DNA from 3 places in the Paenibacillus sp. RC84 genome. Region 3 is predicted to be linked to each of the others. Evidence: predicted binding sites of a transcription regulator. Region 3 holds the regulator's gene; each other region holds the start of a gene.
The links. Region 3 encodes NrdR, which represses ribonucleotide reductase genes. Its sites were predicted from a motif close to AACACNATATATNGTGTT; they were not measured.
Positions count from the first base shown of each region.

Region 1: the regulator NrdR is predicted to act here: its motif matches at 6,383-6,400, upstream of ABH899_RS25365 (anaerobic ribonucleoside triphosphate reductase).
Region 2: the regulator NrdR is predicted to act here: its motif matches at 2,558-2,575, upstream of ABH899_RS07125 (adenosylcobalamin-dependent ribonucleoside-diphosphate reductase).

Region 1 covers NZ_JBGBYL010000012.1:135,616-143,687, forward strand. The annotation lists gene ABH899_RS25330 (hypothetical protein) at 1-114, shown strand, start outside; gene ABH899_RS25335 (helix-turn-helix transcriptional regulator) at 160-1,113, opposite strand; gene ABH899_RS25340 (DNA alkylation repair protein) at 1,255-2,334, shown strand; gene ABH899_RS25345 (response regulator transcription factor) at 2,611-3,210, opposite strand; gene ABH899_RS25350 (sensor histidine kinase) at 3,207-4,343, opposite strand; gene desA (Delta(5) desaturase DesA) at 4,409-5,464, opposite strand; gene ABH899_RS25360 (SLOG family protein) at 5,709-6,266, opposite strand; gene ABH899_RS25365 (anaerobic ribonucleoside triphosphate reductase) at 6,520-8,072, shown strand, end outside.
Region 2 covers NZ_JBGBYL010000002.1:718,438-726,509, reverse strand. The annotation lists gene ABH899_RS07125 (adenosylcobalamin-dependent ribonucleoside-diphosphate reductase) at 1-2,479, opposite strand, end outside; gene dat (D-amino-acid transaminase) at 3,025-3,864, shown strand; gene ABH899_RS07115 (AAC(3) family N-acetyltransferase) at 4,194-5,012, opposite strand; gene ABH899_RS07110 (lipoate--protein ligase family protein) at 5,042-5,884, opposite strand; gene ABH899_RS07105 (DEAD/DEAH box helicase) at 6,209-8,008, shown strand; gene ABH899_RS07100 (YqhG family protein) at 7,989-8,072, shown strand, end outside.
Region 3 covers NZ_JBGBYL010000002.1:563,293-571,364, forward strand. The annotation lists gene mutM (DNA-formamidopyrimidine glycosylase) at 1-454, shown strand, start outside; gene ABH899_RS06260 (MntP/YtaF family protein) at 518-1,285, shown strand; gene coaE (dephospho-CoA kinase) at 1,330-1,923, shown strand; gene ABH899_RS06270 (lytic transglycosylase domain-containing protein) at 1,923-2,501, shown strand; gene ABH899_RS06275 (alpha/beta-type small acid-soluble spore protein) at 2,574-2,804, opposite strand; gene nrdR (transcriptional regulator NrdR) at 2,916-3,398, shown strand; gene ABH899_RS06285 (YuzF family protein) at 3,586-4,197, shown strand; gene ABH899_RS06290 (FMN-dependent NADH-azoreductase) at 4,378-5,025, shown strand; gene ABH899_RS06295 (DUF441 domain-containing protein) at 5,123-5,575, opposite strand; gene ABH899_RS06300 (ribosomal protein L7/L12) at 5,769-6,104, shown strand; gene ABH899_RS06305 (ABC transporter substrate-binding protein) at 6,198-7,193, opposite strand; gene ABH899_RS06310 (helix-turn-helix domain-containing protein) at 7,294-8,072, opposite strand, start outside.

The sequences.
Region 1 (8,072 bases), on a different contig from region 3:
GCCTACCGGCTGCTCGGAGGAGCGGTCGCCAACATCGCGGCGCTCGTGTTTATGACGGCGATTTCCTATTTCAAGCCGCTGGGTAAAATCCGTAAAACGGCGCGTAAAAGCTAAGGCGGCTGCGCTGCGCTGCCGACGGCTTGCGGCGCGCACCCGCCATCAGGCGGGACCGGGATACTGCACGCTGAGTTCCGCGATGAGCTCCCGGATGGCGGCTACGAGAGCCGCCGGCTGCTCCACACGCGCCTCCTTGCCGAAGCTCACAAAAAATCGGGCGGCCCAAGGGATGAAATCCGGCCGGATCATCCGGCTGATCGTTCCGGTCCCGTCCTCGTACACGGTTAGCCCTTCGGCCATCCAAGTTTCCGTGCTGCACCGTCGGACGCCTTCCTTGTCGAGCACAACGTGCAAAAGAGAGGCCCCTTCTTCATCGGAGAGCGACAGATAGTCTTGGACGGTAAGCTTGTCATAGTTCCGCTTGCCGCTCTGATCCTCTACCTGCTCGATGGCGGTAATCCGGTCTACTCGGAACACACGGATCGCGGATCGCTCGAAGCAGTAGGCCGGACAGTACCATAAGCCGTTCGTCGCATAGATGCCGATGGGCTGGATTTTTCTGGAGACGATATCCGTGTTGGCGTCATACCGGATCCGGATGATCCGCTGCTCCACCGCCTGCTCCAGAAGCCCGGACAGATGAGGCGCTTCCACATGCCGCTGCGGGGTCCAGAACGTGAAACGCGTCCGGAGTCCGTTAATCCGCTGCCGGGTTTCCTCCGGGAGATAGTGGGTAAACTTTTTCAGTGCGGAGAGCGATTCCGGCTGAAAAGGCAGGTCGGCATAATCGCGCAGCGACTGGTAAGCAAAAAACATCGCAACCGCTTCATTTTCAGAAAATAAAATGGGCGGCAGCGTTTTCTCCCTCAGCATCTGATATCCCCCGGCCGCTCCCGGCTCGGAATATAAGGGAAGACCGGCTTCGGTCAATTCCTGCAGGTCCCGGAGGATGGTCCTTTTGGAAACACCGAACTCCTGTGCCAGTTCGCCTGCCGTAAACCTCCGCTTCGTATTGAGCGTAATCATCAGTTCGATCTGTCTTCGGGATTTGGACAATGACATGGGCTCCTTGCATGTTGTTTTGGTTACAGACAGCTTCAAGAATTGCTTCTAGTATACCTCACAAACGTTGACAATCCTTGTCACCATTCCATGATAAGTTGATTACAGGTCGTTGAATCAGGAAAGGGGCAAATCATGGAACTGCTTAAAGATTTATATAGTCCATCTTTTTTCGAGCGTTTTATTAACCTTGTTAAAGAAAAATATCCCTCATTTGACGGGGACCGCTTCCGCGGCTCCATTTATGACGGGAACTGGGATACGGAGGCGTTCAAACAGCGGATGCGGCATATTACATGCTCGCTTACGGAGACGCTCCCTTCCTCTTATCCCGAAGCGCTGGAAGTCTTGACGGCCGTCGCGCCGCAGTGCAGGGGAGTCGAGTATTTGTTCTTCCCCGACTTCATCGAACTTAACGGTCTCGGTTCGTACGAGCTTTCTATGGAATTTTTGCAAACATTCACTCCGTACTCCAGCTCCGAATTTGCCGTCCGTCCTTTTCTGCTGCGGGAACCGGGGCTTACCCTGGAACATATGAAGCGGTGGGCACGCCACGAGAACGAGCATGTCCGGCGTCTGGCCAGTGAAGGCTGCAGACCCCGTCTGCCGTGGGCTTCCAATCTGCCCGCCTTGCGGGAAGACCCTCGTCCGATTCTTCCGATTCTCGAAACGCTGAAGGAAGACCCGTCGGAATACGTGAGGAAGAGCGTGGCCAACAATCTCAACGACATATCCAAGGACCACCCCGAACTCGTGTTGGAGCTTGCCAAGGGCTGGTATGGAAAAACCCCGGCCACCAACTGGATCGTGAAGCACGGCTGCCGCTCGCTGCTGAGAAAAGGCGATTCCCGTGCGCTCTCCCTGTTCGGGTATGAAGAGATCCGGAACATCTCGGTTCATGCCCTGGACGTGAAAACCGGAAGCATAGCGGAGGGAGAGAATCTGGAGTTTTCTTTCCGGCTTGTGAACGAATCGGAAGACATACAGGCCCTGCGGGTGGATTATGAAATCGGGTACCGGAAGAAAAACGGGACGCTTGCGCCGAAACGTTTCAAGCTGACCGAGAAACCGTTCGGACCGGGCGCTCATCCCCTTGCCAAACGGCATTCGTTCAAACTTCTCACTACCCGCACGTATTACGCCGGAGAACACGAGGTCCGCATTCTCGTTAACGGGACCCCGATGGCCGCGGTGTCGTTTGAATTTACGGGGTAACGCAATGGGCTGCTTCCCGCCTGATGCGTCTGCAGTCCCCCGCTTCCTTTCCCGGCCGGTCTAAGCTGCGGTTTACCGCTAGTTATCCCGACCGATTAGCAAAAGGCTCGGGCCGTCTCCTCCGGAGGCGGCCTGAGCCTTTATTTCCGCTTTCCCGCCGGAAAGCAAAAAAACTTTCCGCAGCACCGGCGCCATTCTCACAAGGCACACGTTTACGGAAAGGATGTTATCGCAGGGGATGAGCGCTTCCGGGCGCAGGTTCGGGCCCGTCCCGGTTTATTTGAACCAGCCCTTCTCCTTGAAGCGGGTGATGGCTTCGATCCGGTTGCTCACGTCCAGCTTGTCGAGAATCACCGAGATGTAATTGCGGACCGTCCCGGTCGTAATGTACATCTGGCTGGCGATCTCCTTCGTATTCTTGCCGTCGGCGATGAGAAGCAGCACTTCCTTCTCCCGCTCCGTCAGCGGATTCTCCTCGCTGTAGGCTTCGTCCACCAGCTCCGAGGCGTAAAGCCTCCGCCCCGCCATTACGCTGCGGATGGAATCCGCCAGCTCCTCGCTGGGGCTGTCCTTGAGCAGATAGCCGTTCACCCCGGCTTTCATGGCGCGCTCGAAATAACCGGAGCGGGCGAACGTCGTCAGGATGATGACCTTGCAGCCGGAGCCTTTCAGCTCCTCGGCCGCGTCCAGCCCGCTTTTGGCCGGCATCTCGATGTCCATGATGCAGACGTCCGGCTTGTGCTCCTGCACAAGCTTCAGGGCGTCTTCCCCGTTGCCCGCAACGCCGACAACGGTCATATCTTCTTCCAGGTTCAGCAGGGAAGCAAGCGCGCCCAGCAGCATCCGCTGATCCTCGGCGATCACAATGCGAATCATTCTCCCGCCTCCTTTGCCGGTTGTTTCAAAACGATCGGAATTTTAATGACGACCGTGGTCCCTCCCTCGGAGACGATGTCCAGCGTGCCGTTAATAAATTCCAGGCGCTCCTTCATGCCGCGCAGCCCGTTTCCGCGGAAATAATCGAACTGCTCCGCGCGGCCGTTCCCGTTGTCCTTCACCTTGACGACGAGGTCCGCCCGCGACGGTTCGATCACTATCGTGCAGGCCGTCGCACCGCTGTGTTTGACCACGTTGGTCACGGCCTCTTTGAGACACATGCTAACGACGTTCTCAGTCATCAGCGAGGTATCGATCTGCTTCGGGTCGCCTTCCAGCTTGAAAGCTATCTGCGCCGCTTTCAAAATCTGCTTGACCCGGAACATTTCCTCGGCGACCCGCGTGCTGCGCATGTTGGTCACCATTTCGCGCACTTCCTTCAGCGCGCTCCGCGCCGTCTGCCGCACATCGTTAATCTCGGCCCGCGCCTGGTTCGGATTCTTGGCGATAAGCTTGCCCGCAAGATCGCTCTTGAGCCCGATCAGGGAAAGCTTCTGCCCCAGCGTGTCGTGCAGATCCCGGGCGATCCGCTGGCGCTCCTCCAGCTTGACCAGCTCGTCAATCCGCTTGTTCGCGTCCTCCAGCTGCCCTTGCAGCTTATCCCGCTTGTTCTTCGTATACGTGTTGACCGGAAGCAGAATGACCCCGATCAGGGAAATCAGCACGAACGGAAGCTGCGTAATGAAGATCGGATTTTGCGTGACGAAACCGAAATTGATCGTAGCGATCGTGCTTACCAGATGAATGGTATAGAAGGTAAAGAAGCCGATCTTGTTCTGGATATTCCCGATAAAAAAAGCGAGAAACAGCGAAAAATACACGTACCCGAACAGAAGCGTCATCGCGATCGAAACGACGATCTGCACGCTCGTCCAGAAATACACAAGCCACCCCTTTGATACGACGGACAGCACATAGCAGCTGAAAAACACAATGATCATGCCGATGCCGAAGGCGTTCTTGAGGGTGGAGCCCGAACTGAATATGAAATAAAAAGGAAGGATGTAAAAGACTACCCACACGTAAGGACTGAGACCGGTGTTTTTCTGAAAAATTCGAATCCAATTCTGCATGGTCTCTTCACCTTTTCTGCGGCGCCGTTTTACATCCATTTTAGCATAAACCGTTAAGTTTGGGACTATTCGCCCTGGAAACCCGGTTTCGGATTTTTCAGGACATCGCTTGCGGCTCCCGGCCTGCGGAGCACATGTTTGACATCTTTAAAGCTTACAAACGTCTTCCCTTTCTCGTCCCACAGACGGAAGCGGAGAGACTGAAGGCTCGTACGGAGCGTAATGGTCGTCGCTTTTTGCAAAGGAGGCGTTGAGTTATGCGCCTTTTCCAGGTTGTAATTCGGCACTCTCGGACTCAGATGATGAACATGATGGTAGCCGATGTTGCCTGTGATCCACTGCAAAACTTTCGGAAGCTGGTAGTAAGAGCTGCCGTCAACGGCCGCTTTTACGTAGCTCCACTCGTCTTCTTTCTCGAAGTAGGAATCCTCGAACTGATGCTGCACATAGAAGAGCCAGATGCCGAGCAGTCCCGATACGAAGAATACCGGCGCCTGCACGAGCACGAACGCCTGCCAGCCGATCAGCCAGCACATCAGCGCGTACAGCAGCACGATGGATACGTTGATCACATACGTGTTGATGCGTTCCTTGCGCTTCGCTTTCTTGCGGTTGAAACGGTACTGGATCAGAAAGACGGCTATCGGCCCGAGGCCGAACATAACCAGCGGATTGCGGTAGATGCGGTAAGCGGCTTTACGGAACCATGGAGATGCGGCGTATTCTTCTACGGTCAGCACCCACATGTCTCCGGTGCCGCGCTTGTCGAGATTGCTGCTAGTGGCATGATGCACGGAGTGGCTGTATTTCCACTGCTCGTAAGGACACAGCGTCAGAATGCCGGTAATCGTGCCGAGAATATCGTTGGCCCGGCGGCTTTTAAAGAATGACTGATGACAGCAGTCGTGAAATATGATGAACGTCCGGATGACAAATCCGGCTGTGAGTAAAGCGAGAGGGAGCGTGAGCCAGTACGAGACGGCAAGGCTTGCATAAGCCGCGTACCACAGCAGGAGGAGAGGCACAATCGTGTTGAAAACCTGCCGGATGCTTGATCTTGTATCGGTCTTTTCGTAGGGGGCGACATCTTTTTTCAAATTCATAACTTTCGTTTGAGACATTAGTATGTGTCCTCCTCGTTCTGACGCGGGGCTAAATCCCTGGCATCAGCGCGCTATTCTACCTTCATTATAAAGAGAACCGCTTGCGCGCAGTAGTCATAAACGTCATGAGGGCACATGACAAATGTCATATAGGGCGGAGGGAAAAAGGTCGGCGGGAATGAACCGAAACGGCTGCCCGCAAGGGAAAAAACGCGGATTCCGGAAAGTCTGGGCGGGGAAGACCTGCATGACGGGACCGGCGTCAGTAAAAATCCGCCCGGTTCTCTTCGTCCGCTATGTCCTGAACCTCTTCGGGCGTGATTATCATGACAGCGTATCCGTCTTCGTTCTGTTTCTTCAGGGCCCGTTCTTTCATAAAACGGGGACTCCCCTCGCCCGCTTCTTCGTCATAAAAAAGAAGAAGGCCGTCCGTTTTGCGCAGGAGAAGATCGTCCCGGGCCTGCAGCTGCCACACGCCGGCATACGGCTGCTTGCTGACGGCTCCGTAGAAATCCACATCCTTCAGGATGCCGCGGTAAAACTCCTGCTTGTCTTCCTTCCACTTCTCTTCCGGGTTGGCGTAGGCGGTCAGAATCGAAAGCTTCAGCTGCGGATACTCCTTCTTGAGTCCGATCACGACCTCGCACGCCCACAGATCCACCCCGTACTGCCCCGGCGTGATCACCCATTCCAACCCGTCTTCGATGAGCGGGACAAGCCGGCCCGCGATCGCTTTTTTAATATACTCAATGCCTTCATGCTTTTCGTTAAAAATGTTCAGCTCATGCGCCCGGTAGCCGGTCACGAGAAGGTTTTTCAACTGCGGACACTCCTTCGGTGCGGGTGATAACGTACATCTTCCAATATACACGAAATGAAGAGTATACGCCCGGGGAAGGTTGGGCCGTGCTTGTCTGTGATTAAATCGACACCAAAAACACTAGATCATGTGCTAAATTAAATAAAAATATCTATATGTAGTGTTTTTCGGTCTAAGGAGGTGAAAACTCGCAATCTGAACGGGAGACCTCTTACCGGTAAAAACCTGCTGTTTTCGGAAGGGAGACATTTACATGTCGTTGTTAGGCAGGCCAAACCAGAGCAACACGGATGCCTTGCTGGAGGAAATAAAAAAATGGGGAGACGCCATCATGGAAGGCAGCGATGCTGATCTTCTGCGCGAGAATGCCAATCTGAACGGAGAGAGTTTCTCGGGGAAAATGAGCAAGTTCGGGAGCGAGTATGCCAAATGGTACGCCCGTCGGTTTACGATGCCTGCGGTTCTGGTACAAGCTGTAGACGCCAATTATTTGTATGTGCACGATCTGGACCAGTACGTTCTCGGGACGACCAATTGCATGTTTATTCCGTTCGCCAAACTGCTTCGGCGGGGATTTGACACGGGCAGCGGCAGCGTGCGGCCGCCAAACTCAATCTCGTCGGCGATGGCGCTCGTCGCCATCATCTTCCAATCGCAGCAGAACGCCCAGTACGGCGGTGTTTCCGCCAATAAGCTCGATCACGACCTTGCTCCTTATGTGGCCAAGTCGTTTGCCAAACATTTCAGGAAGGCGCTGCGTTATTTCGGCGAAAACGAACCGGGAGACGACGAACGGGGCATCTCGATGAGCCGGGCGGATTTGCGGATATTATGCCCCGAATCTTATCGTTATGCGCTTGAAGAGACCGAACAGGAAACGATGCAGGGCGCAGAGAGTCTGATTCATAACCTGAACACCATGTCCAGCCGAGCGGGCGGACAAATCCCGTTTACCAGCATCAATTACGGGACCTGTACTTCCCCCGAAGGGCAGTTGGTCATTCGGTCCGTTTTAACGGCTACGATGAGAGGACTCGGGCACGGGGAGACACCGATTTTTCCTATTCAGATCTTCAAATGCAAGAAAGGCGTAAATCTGGAACCCGGGGACCCGAATTACTCCCTGTTCCTGAAAGCGGCTGAATGCTCGTCGCGAAGACTGTATCCGAACTTCGCCAATCTGGATGCCCCGCTCAACCTTGAACACTACGACCCGGTCGATCCCGATACGGAGTTCGCCACTATGGGCTGCCGTACCCGGGTTGTCGCCGACCGCTTCGGCCGGAACCGTTTGTCCGGCAAAGGCAATCTGTCTTTCAATACGCTGAATCTGGTGAAGCCGGGCATCGAGTACGGCATCGTTTCGGGCCGTCGCAGTAAGGCGGATGAAGCGGGCTTTTACCGCAAACTCACTCTTTATCTCGAGATTGCCCTTGACGGATTGCTGCACCGTTTCGGCATTCAAGCCGCCCAGAAGACTAAAGCATCGGATTTCATGATGCGGGAAGGAGTCTGGGAAGGCGGGGAACAGCTGGATCCCGACGAACCCGTAGGCAACCTGCTCAAACATGGCAGCCTGTCTATCGGGTTCATCGGTCTAGCCGAATGCATGAAAGCGATGTACGGCTCTCACCACGGTGAAAGCCCGCAGGTGTACGCCAAAGCAATCGAGCTGATCCGTTATCTGCGTAATTTCTGCGATGCCAAAAGCGAGGCGCTGAACATCAACCTTACGCTATTCGCGACTCCTGCCGAAGGATTGTCCGGCAAGTTCACCAAGCGGGACCGTGAAGCTTACGGCTGCCT
Region 2 (8,072 bases), 160 kb from region 3:
TAAGTGCATCCGGCGCTTCATGCACGACTTCTTTCGTGGCGGTTACGTAAGCCTCCGCACCCGTTTCGCCGGCCATCGCCTCTTCATGCATCTCAAGCGCTTTGGCGACCGCATCGGCGATGGACTCGACACGGTTGGCGCCGAAGCCGATGGCCCCGGAACCGCCGATGCCTTTGAGATGCTTGATCAGCAGGTTCACTTTGTTCCCGTGATCGCCGTAGCGCAGGAACAAGGAGCAGACGCGGCCGAGCGCTTCCGCCATGGCGAAAACGTCCGAGCCCGCTTTTCCCACGTTGAGGAAAATTTCGCTCGGCGAGCCGTTCATGTCGTTGATTGTAATGTACGCCATACCGAACGGCGTATTGATTTTATAGGTAGCGCCGCGCAGAATTTGCGGACGGCGTTTATATTCTTTATCGAAGACGTTCCCGGAAATCGCATCCGCTTGGACGACCGGTTCCGCCGCAACCGCCACAGACGGTGCTTCTGTCGGAACTTCAGGCGCAGGAACGGCCGCTTCGGCTTTCTTTTCGTCCTTCTTGTCCTTGTCCGTTCCGGTGCTGAGTACCTGTACGTCACGGCTGCCGTCGCGGTAGATGGTCACGCCTTTGCATCCCAGATCGAAGGCAAGCTCATACAGCCGTTCGGTTTCTTCGACCGTGAAATCGGCCGGGCAGTTCGCCGTCTTGGAAATGGAGCTGTCTACCCAGCGCTGGATAGCGGCTTGAGCGCGGATATGATCTTCCGCCGACAGACTCATGGCCGTCACGAAATAATCCGGCAGGTCCTGGTCCTTGTTGGCATCCTTCCATTCCTGCGCAATCGGCACGAATTGCTTGTCGTAACCGAGGCGGCTTTGGCGGAAATATTCAAAGGCGAAATAAGGCTCGATACCGGTGGAAGTTCCCACCATCGTTCCCGTGCTTCCCGTCGGTGCCTGCGTAATGACCGTCACGTTGCGCATACCGTTCTTGCGGACGGATTCCGTCACTTCCGGATAAACCTCGTGCATGTTTTTCATAAAGCCGCTCTGCAGGAATTTCTCGGTGTCGAAGTGCTTGAAAGAACCTTTCTCGCCGGCAATTTCAGAAGAAGCCAAGTAAGCTTCGCGTGCCATGAAACCATAGATTTTATCCAGGAATTCGAGAGATTCCGGGCTTCCGTAACGGATGCGAAGCTTGATCATCAGCTCGGCCAGCCCCATCGTTCCAAGTCCGACACGGCGTTCGCCCTGCTGGTTCTCGCGGTTTTCCTCGAAGTGGTATGGCGTCTTGTCGATGACGTTGTCCAGAAAACGCGTGGAGTAACGGACGGTTTTGCCCAGCTCGTCCCAGGCGACATCGTCATTCTCCTCATCGTAAAACTTGGACAGGTTAACGGCGGACAAGTTGCATACACCCCAAGCCGGAAGCCCCTGCTCTCCGCAAGGATTGGTACAGATGATCGGGTTGAAGTACCAGCTGTTGGACATCTGGTTGTAGTACTCCATAAACACGACGCCCGGCTCCGCGGAGCGCCATGCGGACTCGATGATCGTGTGCCAAACTTCGCGGGCTTTGACCGTGCGGTACACTTTTACGGCTTTTCCGAGCTTTTTCCACTCATTGAGATCGCCGTTCCAAACTTCGTCGTATTCGGGGTCCGTCGTATCCGGGAACACGAGATCCCAATCCAGATCCTCCTTCACCGCTTTCATAAAGCCGTTGCTTACGCAAACGGAGAGGTTCGCGTTCGTAATCTGGCCCATCGTAGATTTAACGGTGATAAAATCAAGCAGATCGGGGTGCCAGTCATTGATCATAAGCATCAGCGCACCGCGACGGCTGCCGCCCTGCTCGATCAAGCCCGTCGTATAGCTGAAGAGGCCTCCCCATGACACGGAACCGCTGGAAGAGCCGTTAACGCCTTTAACGATTGCGCGACGCGGGCGAAGAGACGAAAGATTAATTCCGACCCCGCCCCCGCGGGACATAATTTCCGTCATCTCGGACAAGGTGGCCATAATACCGCCGCGGCTGTCATGCGGAGACGGAATGACATAGCAGTTGAACAGCGTCAGTTCATCGCTGGCATCCGCGCCTGCGGCAATGCGGCCTCCCGGAACAAGCTTCCAGTCGTCCAGAATGTAACGGAATTTTTCCGTCCATTCCTTCTGTTTTTCCGGCGTCGCTTCTACGGAAGCCATTGCCTTGGCCAGGCGGTCCCACAGCTCATCCGGCGTTTTTTCTATATTAAGAGTCAGTCTGTCGATGTTCGACTCGATCGTTTCGCCGCTGCGCAGCTTAACGGTCACATTGCGCCCATCTCGCGCGGTGATTTCCCCGACTTCCTTGGCCGGAAATTTCGGGTCGTCCTTGGTCAGGACAAGCACCACGTCTCCGACTTTCGTATTGTTCGTGTCCGCATCTTTTAACGCATAACGATCCAAAAAGATTTTTTCGCTCAAACCTTCCAAACTTTTCCGCTGCATCGTCTTCAAAACGGCAACACCCTCCCAAATCAATGTACCTGCACCCGGGAACCCGCACCACTGCGCGAAATTCGCGGTATGTACGTAAGCACTATATATAGTGTCCATAAAAGATTATACAACACTAGATGTTGTGTTACGAATAAACTGCGAATGAATTCAACGGGATAACAAAAAGCAGGTGCTTGTTTTCTCACTTTTTCTTCGCCTTGCTCTTTATTTCGTTCGCAAAACATTTATAAAAAACGACAATTTTCGACATTCCGAACCTGTAAAAGAGTAAGAGCCGCAGTGCCCCACGGGTAATTTTTTGTAAAAATCGCTGCAGCCGATTTCCGTGCATACAGACCATCGGCTCATTTGTGTAAGGCATTCTTTCCCCTATATACTATAAACAGATCCGCCCAAAAAAGAAACGGACGTTCGCCAGTTGGGTAATTTTTCGTATTATCCCCTACAACCTTTTTACTTTCAATCGGCTGCGTCCAGACACGCTTGCCAACACAAGCGCTTATTTTGGTAGTAGAAAGATAGCTTAAAGGAGAACTTGCCCGATGATGCTTTTCGGAAATCAACTTGTACCGGACGAAGAAGTCCGCGTTTCTCCCCTTGACCGGGGCTATTATTTCGGGGACGGCGTCTACGAGGTGTTCCGCATTTACGACGGCCGGCTATTTGAAGTAGAGAAACATATGGAACGTTTCAACCGCAGTATGGCTGAAGTCCGGATCGGCCTTCCTTATCCGCTCGAAGAGCTGGAGAATCTGCTGAACCGGCTCACGGAGGCGGCCGGCATCCCCGATGGCCTCGCTTACGTTCAGATCACCCGCGGTGTCGCTCCGCGTTCCCATCCGTTCCCGGATGCGGCGGAGCCGGTCGTGACGGGCTGGTGCTCCCCGTTTTTGCGTCCGCTGAAAGATCTGGAAAACGGGATTTTCGCCATCGTCCGGGAGGATATCCGCTGGCACCGGTGCGATATCAAATCGCTGAACCTGCTCCCGAACGTGCTGCTGAAGCAGGAGGCCCTTGACGGCGGCGCGGGCGAAGTTATTTTCAACCGAGGCGGCGTCATCACCGAAGCCAGCGCGTCCAACGTGATGATCGTCAAAGACGGGATCGTGAAAACTCATCCCGCCGATCATCATATCCTGCGGGGCGTCACCCGCTCGCTCGTTCTCCGGCTCGCGGAAGATCTGGGCATCGCCGTGCGTGAAGAAGCTTTTCGGGCCGAGGAACTCGCCTCGGCCGATGAAGTCTTCATCACCAGCACAGGCTCCGAAGTTATGCCGGTCGTGCTGGTGGACAGCCGGCCTATCGGAGACGGCAAGCCCGGTCCCGTTACCCGGCGGCTCCAGCAGGCCTTCGAGGCGGCGATCCCGGCCGGAAGCCGCTAATCCGGCGGACAGCAAAAAAGGCCTCCAAACCCACTCTAGAGTGGGTTTGGAGGCCTTTTTACCGCGGCAGCGGGGCCGCCGAAGGCGGGAACCGGTATGCGGGGGCCACCCGCATCCGGTACGTGCCCGGCTCCCGCGGCTCGGCTCCGGTTCGCACCCGCACCGGTTAACCCGGCGGTGCGCACGAGCCGTCCCCCGCTGCGCACGTTCGGTATTCCGCACCGTGCGAGGCTCCCAGCGCGCAGTCGCGTGCTCAGCCTCGCATGACGGCGGTCAGCCACACACCCGCATATACGGGAGCAAACCAAGGGGCGGCCGCCATCCTTTCGCTACCGGTGCTGCCTCATCCATTCCGCCGCATAATCGACAAGCGGACGCTGCGGCATCAAGGCCGTGTCAGCCGAGCCTACTTTTCCGCGGATGACTACCGAGTGCCGGGCTTCGAAATCCGCACCCGCCCGGTCGAAATCGTCCGAGTCGATTCCGACATCCGGAAACTCCACCCACTGACGGACCCCGTCTCCATCAAGAACAGGCGCCCCGTTCGCGACTTCCTTCTTCGACGCATACTCCGCCCGGTATTCCGCCAAATGGATGGACGTGTTGGAGCCGTGACCGATGCCTAGCAGCAGCACATGACCGTCCAGCTCGTACAGACGGGCTAGCGGGGAACCCTCCCCGAGCCCGTAAGCGAGGGAATGATCACCGGTCAGTTTCTGCGCCTGCGGTCCGATCGCCGCAAACGAAACCTGGGGGTGGCTGCTCCGCATAACCCCCGGGTAAGTTCTGAATGCTTCCGGCAAGGCTCCCATAAAAAACGTCCGGGTCTCCTCCGCTTTATAGGCCGGCATCGTGCTTCGGATCACGTCCCACCACTCCTGCGGAACGGGCGGATTGCTCCAAGCCGATGGCTCCGACAAGTCGCCACTGTGTGTCGGCATCATCAGCGTGCCCCCGCTTCCCAATGCGTCCCGGAGAGCGGTTATGACCGCCTGTGTGCCCCCGCAAACCCAACCGAGGGAACTTAGAGAGGAATGGACCAAGAGAGTCATCCCTTCCTTCACACCGAGTCTTCTGAGATCCTCCGCAAGGCTTTCCGCCGTATGCGGCCGTTTCCCCGTTCGTTCTATAATCGTGTCGATCGACATGGTACGTTCACCTCACCCCAAAATTACCGCTACCGCTTCAAATTCCATTCGTCGGAACTGTACTTTTCGCGCGCCAGCTTTTCCGCAAGCTCCAGCTCGTACGGAGTCAACACTCCGTCTTCAAGCTCAATACCCATGCCTTCGGCTACACCGGCGCGGAATGCGGTTTCCACGTCTCCGAGTGTCACGGGGGCAAGCCCGGCAGTTCGGAGCAAATCGTTAATCGCGACCGCTTTCTGCACAAAGCTCTGCTTCATCCGCTCGGCAATCCGCTCGTTGGAGAAAAGCAGCAGGCCGAACAACTGCTCGACGTCCAGTTCCAGCAAAATAGAACCGTGCTGAAGCACGACATTCTTCTGCCTAACCTGCGCGCTTCCGGCGACTTTGCGGCCTTCCACGACAAGCTCGTACCACGAAGGGGAATCGAAGCAGGCCGCCGAGCCGAGCGATTCGTATTTCCGCTTCTCTTCTTCGGTTGCCAGGTTCACCATCTCGGCCGCCAGCCCCAGCTTCCGGAATCCGAGCAGCAGCCCTTCGCTTAGGACCCGGTAAGCTTCCGTTACGCTCGTCGGGATTCCCGGATAGCGCTCCGAGACGATGATGCTGTATGTAAGCTCGGCATCGTGCAGAACCGCCCGGCCGCCCGTCGGACGGCGTACGAATCCGAGACCTTGGCCGGCGACTTTGTTCAGATCGATCTCCTTCTGCGCTTTCTGAAAATAACCGATGGAGAGAGCCGCCGGCCCCCAGCCGTAAAAACGGACCGTCGGAGGAACCCTGCCTTCGCTGTGCGCGATGAGAATCGCTTCGTCGATCGCCATGTTCTCAGCCGCCGTCCGGTTGCCTGTATGCATATAACGCCATGTTGTCATGTTCCTCTTCCCTTCTTATCAAGAACGGCAGGCGCGGAAAGCCCGGCCCGCCCGTATCGGTTTTGAGTGCACGTTCATTCCTTTATCATAGCACAGGAGCGCTTCCGATAACATTCGATAGAGCTCCCGGCAAGGATGTCTATGGCGGTACAAGTCGAAGAAGTCCCGGCAATGCGGCTGCGTTATGAAACCTCCTTCTTTGGATCATACTAGTTACAAAGTTGCAGATTGCATACGCCGGACCGCTCATAACGGCAGCAGCAAGCGGATGACGGGCAGACGGGTCGGGATACGGCCCATTTTCGAGAAGGAGGCAGAGCCTAGATGAACAACCAGACAACGGAGCACATCCGCCCGATTCATGAAGGGCTGAGCATGCACACGGATCGGGAATGGTTCCTGGACTGGGAGTCGCGTGTCGTCCGCAACGGCCCCTGGGATAATTGGACCTTGTACCAGCTTGCTTACGAGGCGGAAAAGTCGAGCCTGATCCACTCCTTCGACGAGCTTCTGTGCCTGAAGCACGTGAACGGAATCGAGCCCATGAGCCATCAGATCGATACGGCCAAGAAAGTGCTGTACGACATGCGCGGGCGGGCTATTCTGGCCGACGAAGTCGGACTCGGCAAAACGATCGAAGCCGGACTTATTTTAAAAGAATATATGATCCGCGGACTTGTGCGCAAAGCGCTCATTCTGGTACCCGCTTCGCTTGTCCTGCAGTGGGTCCGGGAGCTGAATCAGAAATTCGGGATCGCGGCAGCCGCCCAGAAAAAATCGTACATGTGGCAGACGTGCGACGTGATTGTCGCTTCCATGGACACCGCCAAGCGGGACCCGCACCGGGAGATCGTGCTCGGTCTGGATTACGACATGCTTATCGTGGACGAAGCCCATAAACTCAAAAACAAAAAAACAACGAATTACCAGTTCGTCGGAGAGCTGCGTAAAAAATACTGCCTGCTGCTTACCGCTACGCCCGTACAGAACGATCTTAAAGAACTGTACAATCTGATTAATCTTCTGAAGCCGGGGCAGCTCGGGGCGCAGACGAATTTTCAAGCCAACTTTGTCATGGCCAAAAGAATCCCGAAAAACGAAGGCATTCTCCAACAGGAGCTTTCCAAAATTATGATCCGCAACCGGCGCGGCGACGGAAATGTCGAGTTCAAGAAACGAATCGTGAAAAATATCACGCTTACGCTTTCACCCGAGGAACAGGCGCTTTACGATGGCGTCACGGATTTTATCCGCAGCCAGTATGAACAAAATCAGAGCCAACCGAGCAATACGCTGGCGCTTGTCACCCTTCAAAGAGAAGTGTGCAGCTCCCGGGACGCCGTTTTTATAACCTTAGTCAACATGTTCAAAAAGACGGAAGAAAACTCTCCGGTCCGGACCAAGATATGGGAGCTGGTCGAGCGAATCCGCAGCATCCAGGCTAACACGAAAGCCGAAACCGTCTTGAATCTGATCCGGGAGATTGATGACAAGGTCATCATATTCACCGAATACCGGGCGTCCCAGGAATATTTGCTGAACTATTTAAGAGAGAACAAAATTACGGCCGTCCCCTATCGCGGGGGAATGAACCGGGGCAAAAAAGATTGGATGATGGACCTTTTCCGTACCCGCGCCCAAGTGCTTGTCGCAACCGAAGCCGGCGGCGAGGGAATCAATCTCCAGTTCTGCCATCATATGATCAATTTCGATTTGCCCTGGAATCCCATGCGGGTGGAGCAGCGGATCGGACGGGTTCACCGGCTGGGCCAGACGGACGACGTAAGAATCTACAATCTCTCTACCCGCAATACGATCGAAGAGCACATTTTGAATCTGCTGCACGAAAAAATAAACATGTTCGAGCTGGTCATCGGCGAACTCGATTCGATTCTGGAACGTCTGGAAAAAAAATCGGCCTCGCTGGAAAGCTCCCTATTTAAAATGATGATGGAATCTCGTTCCGATGAAGACATGCGCCGTCAGATCGACCGGCTCGGGGATTCGCTTACCGGCATCCGGGAGGAGCTTGAACCGGAAAACGAAAGGAAAGCCAAAATCGGTTCCATACTAAGCGCCATCGGGCAGAATGTCGGGGTGAACCATGAATACCGCCCAGGTTGAACGCTTTGTTATGCGGTTTCTGGAAGCGTACAACTGCCGCATTATCGAAAAAACGAAGCACGCC
Region 3 (8,072 bases):
CGAGCCGCTGGACGAGTCTTTTACGTTCGAAGCCTTCCGGCAGGCCATCGGCAAGCGGAGTACGAAGATCAAACCGCTGCTGCTCAATCAAGCATACATCGTCGGACTCGGTAATATTTATGTAGACGAGGCGCTTTTTCGGGCCGGAATTCATCCCGAGAGAGAGGCGGCTTCGCTGACCCGCCTTGAACTTCAGAGACTTCACGAAGCGATTGTGCATACCCTCCAAAGCTCGGTCGAGGCCGGGGGCTCTTCCATTAAATCGTACGTAAACGGCCAAGGCGAATCCGGAAATTTCCAGCATTCCCTGAACATTTACGGCCGGAACGGCAAACCCTGCGTTAACTGCGGCAGCTTGATCGAGAAAACCGTCGTCGGCGGCCGGGGCACGCATTTTTGCCTGACATGCCAGCCTCTCAAAAGAAAGCGCAGCGCGCCGAAAAATAAGCTTTAGCACAACTCCTCCTACCCTTCCATATGATAAGTGAGTAGAAAATGCAGGTAGGAGGAATGAGGCGTGCTTCCATTTTTTTCTCTGTTGATTCTGGCTCTGGCCGTCAGTTTGGACGGCTTCGGGGTAGGGATGATGTACGGCTTGCGTAAAATCCGTATCCCGCTTCCGTCCCTGGCGATCATTTCCCTGTGCTCGGGAATCATCATTTACATTTCGATGAGTTTTGGAGTGTGGTTGACGCGGTATTTATCCCCGGACTATGCCGGTATGCTCGGTGCGGTCATTCTGATCGGCATCGGAATCTGGGCGCTGGTTCAGTTTCTGGCACAGAAACAGGGCAATGACGGCGACGGTGATGAAAAGGAACGTACACAGACGGCGAATGCATCGGCGGTACCGGCCAGAACGGCCCGTCTGGAAGCTGTTTTCCAGACGAATCCGGTTGCGGCCCGCCGTCCTGAAGCCACAAGGGCAGAGCCGGAGCGCGAGCCGCGGATGTTTTCGATCGAGATCAAGCGGCTCGGACTCGTGATCCAGATTTTGCGTACGCCTTCCGCAGCCGACGTGGACCGGTCCGGCAATATTTCTTCTTCGGAAGCGACGCTGCTCGGAATCGCGCTGTCCCTTGACGCTTTCGGCGCGGGCATCGGCGCCGCTTTGATCGGGTACACCCCGCTGCTGACATCGGCGGTAATCGCGGTAACGAGCGGGCTGTTTATTTACTTCGGCCTGAAAATCGGCTATACGTATTCCGGGTTCGGCTGGATTCGTAAAGTATCGGTGCTGCCGGGAGTCGTCCTGATCCTGATGGGCATTTCCAAGCTGTTTTAGCTGTTATTCCTTAAAAAATGTGATTGACGTGGGAGTCGAGTGAAATGAATATAGGACTCACGGGAGGTATCGCCTGCGGCAAAAGCACGGTCTCGGCCATGCTTGTCCGCCGCGGTGCGATTCTTATAGACGCCGACCGGATCGCGCGCGAAGTGGTAGAGCCGGGGAGCCCCGTTCTGGCTCAGGTCGCCGCGCATTTCGGACAAGATATGCTGCTGCCGGATGGCTCGCTCCACCGTAAAAGACTGGGCGAGACGGTTTTCGGGAACGAAGAGGCCCGGAAAGCGCTCGAAGATCTTTTGCATCCGTCCATCCGTGCTCTCATGAAAGAAAGAATGGCCGCCGCGGAGCGTGAATTTCCGGACAAGCTTGTCGTGGTGGACGTGCCTTTGCTCTACGAATCGGGACTTCAAAGCATGTTTTCGTCCGTTATGGTCGTTTATGTGCCGAGAGAAGTTCAGTTGAGGAGACTGATGGAGCGGGACGGGCTAAACGCCGAACAGGCGGAATCCCGGCTTGCGGCCCAGTGGCCCATTGAACGAAAAAAAGAGCTCGCGGATAGTTGTATCGACAATTCGGGGACCCTGGAGCAGACGGAGCGGCTTGTCGAGCGGTTCTGGCTTCAAAGGGGGCTGTAATGAAGCTTCTGCGGAAAAAGCGGGTATTCGCCCTGCTGCTGCTCGGATTTGTGTTTCTTCTGTTCAGCAACGGACTTTTTATCGGGCAGATGATCTATCCCATTCACTATCGTGAAGAAATCCGGCAGAATGCCGCACAGTACCAGGTCGATCCGTTTCTGATTGCGGCTATTATCAAAGTGGAGACGAATTTCAACCACGACCGGGAATCCAAAAAAGGAGCCGTCGGCATCATGCAGCTCATGCCCGATACAGCGGAATGGATTCGCGAAACGTCCAATACGAAATCGGCCGATTTCCGCGATCCGAAGCATAATATCCAGCTTGGCTCCTGGTACCTGGCTTGGCTGAACAAGCAGTACAAGGGAAACTGGCTTTATTCCATAGCCGCGTATAACGCGGGTCAGGGAAACGTCAGCAAATGGAAAAACAACGGCGTCTGGGACGGGACGGAAGAAACCATCAAGAAGATCCCGTTCGGCGAAACCCGGCATTATGTACAGAGGGTGCTGTATTATCAGCAGAAATTCAAGAAGCTATACGGCGAGGAATGGAATCAAAGCGCGGGAAGCAAATAAAGAAGCACCGAACCCGGCGGGTGTAGCCGCCGGATCCGATACTTCCATGTGTTGCTTGGTTTCCGCTAGAAGTTAGCGGGATTGGCCTTGACCGGCCAGTTGTTGTTCGGCGATTTGCACCAGTCTACGAGTAATGTGACCCCCGATAGCACCCGTGTCGCGAGTAGCCATGTTACCGTAGTAACCGTCTTGAGGAATCGCAATACCCAGCTCTTGGGCAACTTCATATTTCAGCTGATCCAAAGCTTGGTTAGCTTGTGGAACAACCAGTACGTTGCTGCTGCGAGATTGTCCTGCACCCATTTCTGTTCACCTCCTTGTCGTCGGTAGAACTATTATGTGCGTTTTTGTAAGCTTGATAACAAGCAACATTTGGGAGAAAAAATAAAGAACGGACGAGAGGAGGAATCCCCAATGAAATGCCCGTTTTGCGAGCACAACGGCACGAAAGTACTGGACTCCCGTTCGGCTAACGACAACAAATCGATCCGCCGGCGCAGAGAATGCGAGAAGTGCCAGCGGCGGTTTACGACGTTCGAGATGGTGGAGGAAACGCCTCTTATCGTCATCAAAAAAGACGGCAGCCGCGAGGAATTTAACCGCGACAAAATTTTGCGCGGGTTAATCCGAGCCTGCGAGAAACGTCCGGTGTCCGTGGACCGGCTGGAGCAAATTGTCTCCGAGGTTGAAATGCAGGTCCGCAACATGGCTCACGCGGAAGTGGACAGCATGAGGATCGGAGAACTCGTGATGGAGCAGCTTTATCCGGTCGACGAAGTGGCCTATATCCGCTTTGCGTCCGTGTACAGGCAGTTTAAAGATATCAACATGTTCCTGAAGGAACTGGAGCAAATTCTAGGCAAAACGAATTTGAGCGCATTGAAACCGGACGGTTAGAGGCCGGGACAAGCTTGCAGGGCTTTCTTCTTTAAAAGAGGAAAGCCTTTTTGCCGTATAGTCGCGGTAAAAGGCCCGAATACAGGCATATGCCGCGCAGCCGACGAAAACAGCCGGAAGACAACAGGCATATCTTCGCATCCGCCGCCATATGTTTCAGGGTGGAACGGCCAAAGGAGGCGACGATATGTCGAGTACGCAAGGAAACGGGCAGGGAGTCCCGTGGGGGTTCGGGAAACCCGAAGTTCCCGATTACACGAAAGTGACGCAGGGGCAGGCGCAGCTGCCGGGGTATCCGCTCCAACCGGGGTCTCCGTTCGGCGGCGGGGTCAATCAACCCCCGGGCAATCAGGGTCAGCCGCCGGGAGGGCTGACCGGCGCTTTTCCGCCGCCGGGAGCTTATCCGGGGAGCTTCGGCTCAGCCGACGGCTGGTCCGGACAGGGGGGCTTCCCTCCCGGTTTTCAACCGGGTGGCGGAGGTTTCGCGCCTTTCCCTCAAGGAGGCTTCGGATCGGTCGGCGGAGGAGCGGAGCCGGGGGGCTACGGCGCCCTTGAGGCGGGCGTCCCTTACGGAGGCGGAGGCGTACCGGTCGCGGTGCCGCAGCCTTTTTTCAGCATCGATCCCTATGTGTATCAGACGCTCAAAAGGATTGTCGGCAGAGGCGTCGTGGTAGAAACGGTCCGCGGCAGCAACCGGGGTGTTCTGACGGACGTGAAACCGGATCATGTCGTGGTTCAGGAGGACGGAAAGAAATTTTTTATCCGGACGGCCCAAATCATTTGGGTGATGCCGGAGTAGAACCTTATCGGAGCCTAAGATCCGCCGGATTCCGGCGGTTTTTTGTGTGCATCGAATCAAAAAAATTATATAGCTGCTTTACAAAATAAAGTAGCCGTGATAATATACTTACATAAAGTAAGTTGTTGAATACAAGTTAGCTGATATAAATATTCGAAATCCGACTAGGAGGAAATCAAAATGAACAAATTATTATATATCACGGCGAATCCAAGAGGGGTGGACCGTTCTTTCGGTCTTCAGGTCGGGGAGCATTTTCTGGAGGCGGTGTCGAAAGAAAATCCGGGTCTTCAAGTGGAACGCGTAGATGTGTACGAAGAGCATATTCCCCTTATTGACGCCGATGTCCTGAACGGCTGGGATAAGCTGCGTGCCGGTGAAGCGCTGAACGAAACGGAAGCCGCTGCCATCAACCGGATGAATGAAGTGCTGGAGCAGTTTTTGTCGGCCGACGGCTACGTATTCGTCACTCCGATGTGGAACCTGAGTTACCCGCCGATGCTGAAAGCTTACATCGACAACATCGCGATTGCGGGAAAAACGTTCCGTTATACCGCGAACGGACCCGAAGGGCTCATGACCGGCAAAAAAGTCGTTCATATCCAGGCGCGCGGAGGCATATATTCCGAAGGGCCGGCAGCGGACTTTGAATTTACCGACAAATATCTGCGCGGAATTATGGCGTTCATCGGGATCACGGACTACGAGCATGTCTATGTGGAAGGCATCGCGGCTTACCCGGACAAAGCGGAAGAGCTTGTGCAGGGCGCCAAAACAAGAGCTGCGGAAACAGCCGCTCAGTTTGCGAAAACCCCATCGCGAGTATAAACTTACTCCTTGCGGTGTTCCCATATAAACGCAAAAAACTGCCCCTTTATGAAGGGCAGTTTTTTGCGTTTGGAGTCGGCGGTCCGTCGGTAACGGCTCAGCCTTTGCCGATGAGAAGAGAGAGCAGCCCGGCCGCAATCAGAGGGCCGACGGGAACGCCGCGGAACAGGGCAACGCCGAGCACGGTGCCGATAAGCAGTCCGGCTACCACATTCGGCTGGTTCGTCATGAGTAGGGCGCCCCGGCCGCCCAGGTAAGCAACGGTGATGCCGATCAGCACGGCCAAAAGCGATTTCCAGTGCATAAAGGACTGGAAAATGGTCTGGACGGGCATTTTGCCGCTGGCAATCGGCGTCATGACCCCAATAGTCAAAATGACGACGCCGATTATAAGTCCGTATTTTTCCAAAAAGGGAAAGGCTTGATGTACATTCATCACCCGCAAGAGCAGGAGAACGAGCATGGCAATCGTAACGGTCGAATTGCTGCTGAGCAGCCCGAGAAGGGCCAAACCGAGTAGCAGGATGGAAGGCATGTCCACTTGGACCATCTTCAAATTCCCCTTTAGGTCTTTTTTGTTTCCATTGTAAAGCATTGAAGCCGCGTCAACAAGGAAGGGACCGGTCAGGAAGAATGCCGAAAGCCGAAAGCCGCTGTGAGATCTCCCGAGGTGATATGGTATACTTTTCATATATATGGGCAGGTGATCCAAAACCGGCCCCTGGCGAAAGGAGCATGATTCCATGGAAACGATTGAAATGATAGCGATCGGGGCGCTCGTTCTCGCACTGCTGCTGCTGATTAAAGTATTCAGCCTTCAAAGCCGGGTCAACGCCATCCAATCCGATCTGGAGTGGCTGAAAGGACGGGCGGAAGGCCAGATGATAAACCGGTTAAAGCCGTCGACGGCCGCCCGGTCCGATAAGCCCGCTTCCGAGCAGAGGCCTCTCCTTGACGAAAGAGTGCATCACTTGCTTGCACAAGGCGAAAAAATCAAAGCGATCAAAATAGTGAGAGCGGCACACGGGATCGGATTGAAGGAAGCCAAAGATTATGTGGAGAATCTGGAGCGCGGCTAGCTTACAGTCGTGATCCGCTTGCAGCGCGGCGTCGCGCTTTTTCCCGTAATGGACGAGGACACCAGAAGCCGTAACCCGGGGTCCAGGGGTCGATCAAAATTTTGAAGCATTGTTCAGCAGGCTGTTCGTGACATAATCCAGTTGAGCGCTCAGCGAGTAAAGGTCGGTGTAATAAAACAAGCCGAACGGCGCTTCGATTATACGGCCGGCTTTAACGGCGGGAATTCTGTTCCAGACCGGGTGATCCATAAGATTGTCCATTCCTTCCCAGGTGCTGCGCAGCACGAAATCTCCGATATATTGAGGAATCACTTCCAGAGAGACCGTTTCGCTTTCCACGTCTTTCGCAAGATCGATTTTCTTCTGGATGATCTCCGGAGCTTTCATCCCCAAATAATCGTAGACAATTTGAGAACCGCGCCCGTAATGCTTGCTTTCAATAACCATCATCCCTTTTCTCTCGCCCTCTACGATGGATACAGTCTTATCCAGAATTCCGGCTGCCTGAAGTTTCTCCCTGCTTGCCTTAACCTTGTCGTTAAACGCCTCCATAAACTGATCGGCTTCTTTCTTTTTGCCGAAAATTTCCCCGAGCTTTTGTATCCGTGCCTCTGTTGTTATCTGGTCTGCGGGGATGAAAACAGTTGGGGCGATATCCTTTAATTTTTTGTAGCTGTTTTCAGAGGAGACGATAATCAGATCCGGTTCGAGGGACAACACGGCTTCGGGGTTGGCTTCGTCCCAGTGGCCCAGCGATTGTACACCCTTTAATTGCTCTGAAAAAGCGGCCCCGTCATATATTTCGGATATGCCGACCGGATTAACCCCGAGGGCAACGACATCGCCCAGCATGTACAAAACAACGACACGTTTGGGCTCCGCCGGAACGACTACATCTCCTTTAACCGTTGAAACGGTGCGAGTCTCCGTACTTATCTTATCGGGATAAGGGGAAGCGGATGCCGATACATTCGTCGTTGATGCAGAGGAATTGGATGCCGGGTTTACCCCTCCCGAGCAAGCGCTAAGCAGTAATGTCAAGCTGATCAGTGTTCCGAGGATCAATGATGATTTTTTTATTCTTTTCATAGTAAGAAAGCCTCCGTCGCTATAATGGCAATGATTATCATTATCACTATAACGGCGTAAGTTGAGCAGGCCAATGGACGATCTGGAAATGGCCGATGGATTATCTTGCCTGTTCCTGATAACGAGAGGGAGACAAACCCGTGTATTTCTTGAACAGCCGGCTGAAGTAGTACTCGTCTGAATACCCTACGTGTTCCGCAATTACCCCCAAAGTCTCATCTGTCTCCGAGAGCAGCTTCCTGGCTTCGTTAATGCGGTATTGAATCAAATACTCGATCGGACTCGTTCCGGTTTGTTGTTTGAATTTCATGGACAGATAGCGGGGACTGTATTTGTACTGACGGGCAAGGAGATCTAGAGAAATTACCTCATGGTAATGAGTATGAAGGTACTGGGTTACCATGGACACGAGATCTTTCTGACCGTTGTCGGACTCGGCCGCAATCCTATGATGCATGACTTCATGAACAAATTGATAAAACATTCCTTTAATTTGTAAACTTCCAAGGCTGCCGGAACTTTTCAATGTCCGCTTCATCGACGACATTAAAATGAACAGGGTACGCGGTTCGTCAGGCTCGAATCCGTACTGGATTTCGAACGGGCTCCTCTGCTCCAGCCAATCCCTTAATTTTCTCCAGTTTGTGAACGCTAGCTTAGCTTTGTAGAAAAGCAGGTAAAATTCATATTCTTCCTTTGCTTCGATCTCCAAATTCATTCCTTTGGCACCGTGAAGCAAATAATATTGCCGTGTCCGGTGAACGACGCCATCCAACTGAAGATTCGCGGCCCCCCGGGTTCCGTATATATATGCGCTTGCAGGCAGGCGGTAATCCTCCAGCCGTTCTCCCGGATTCATAACCGTGTGTCTGATATCGA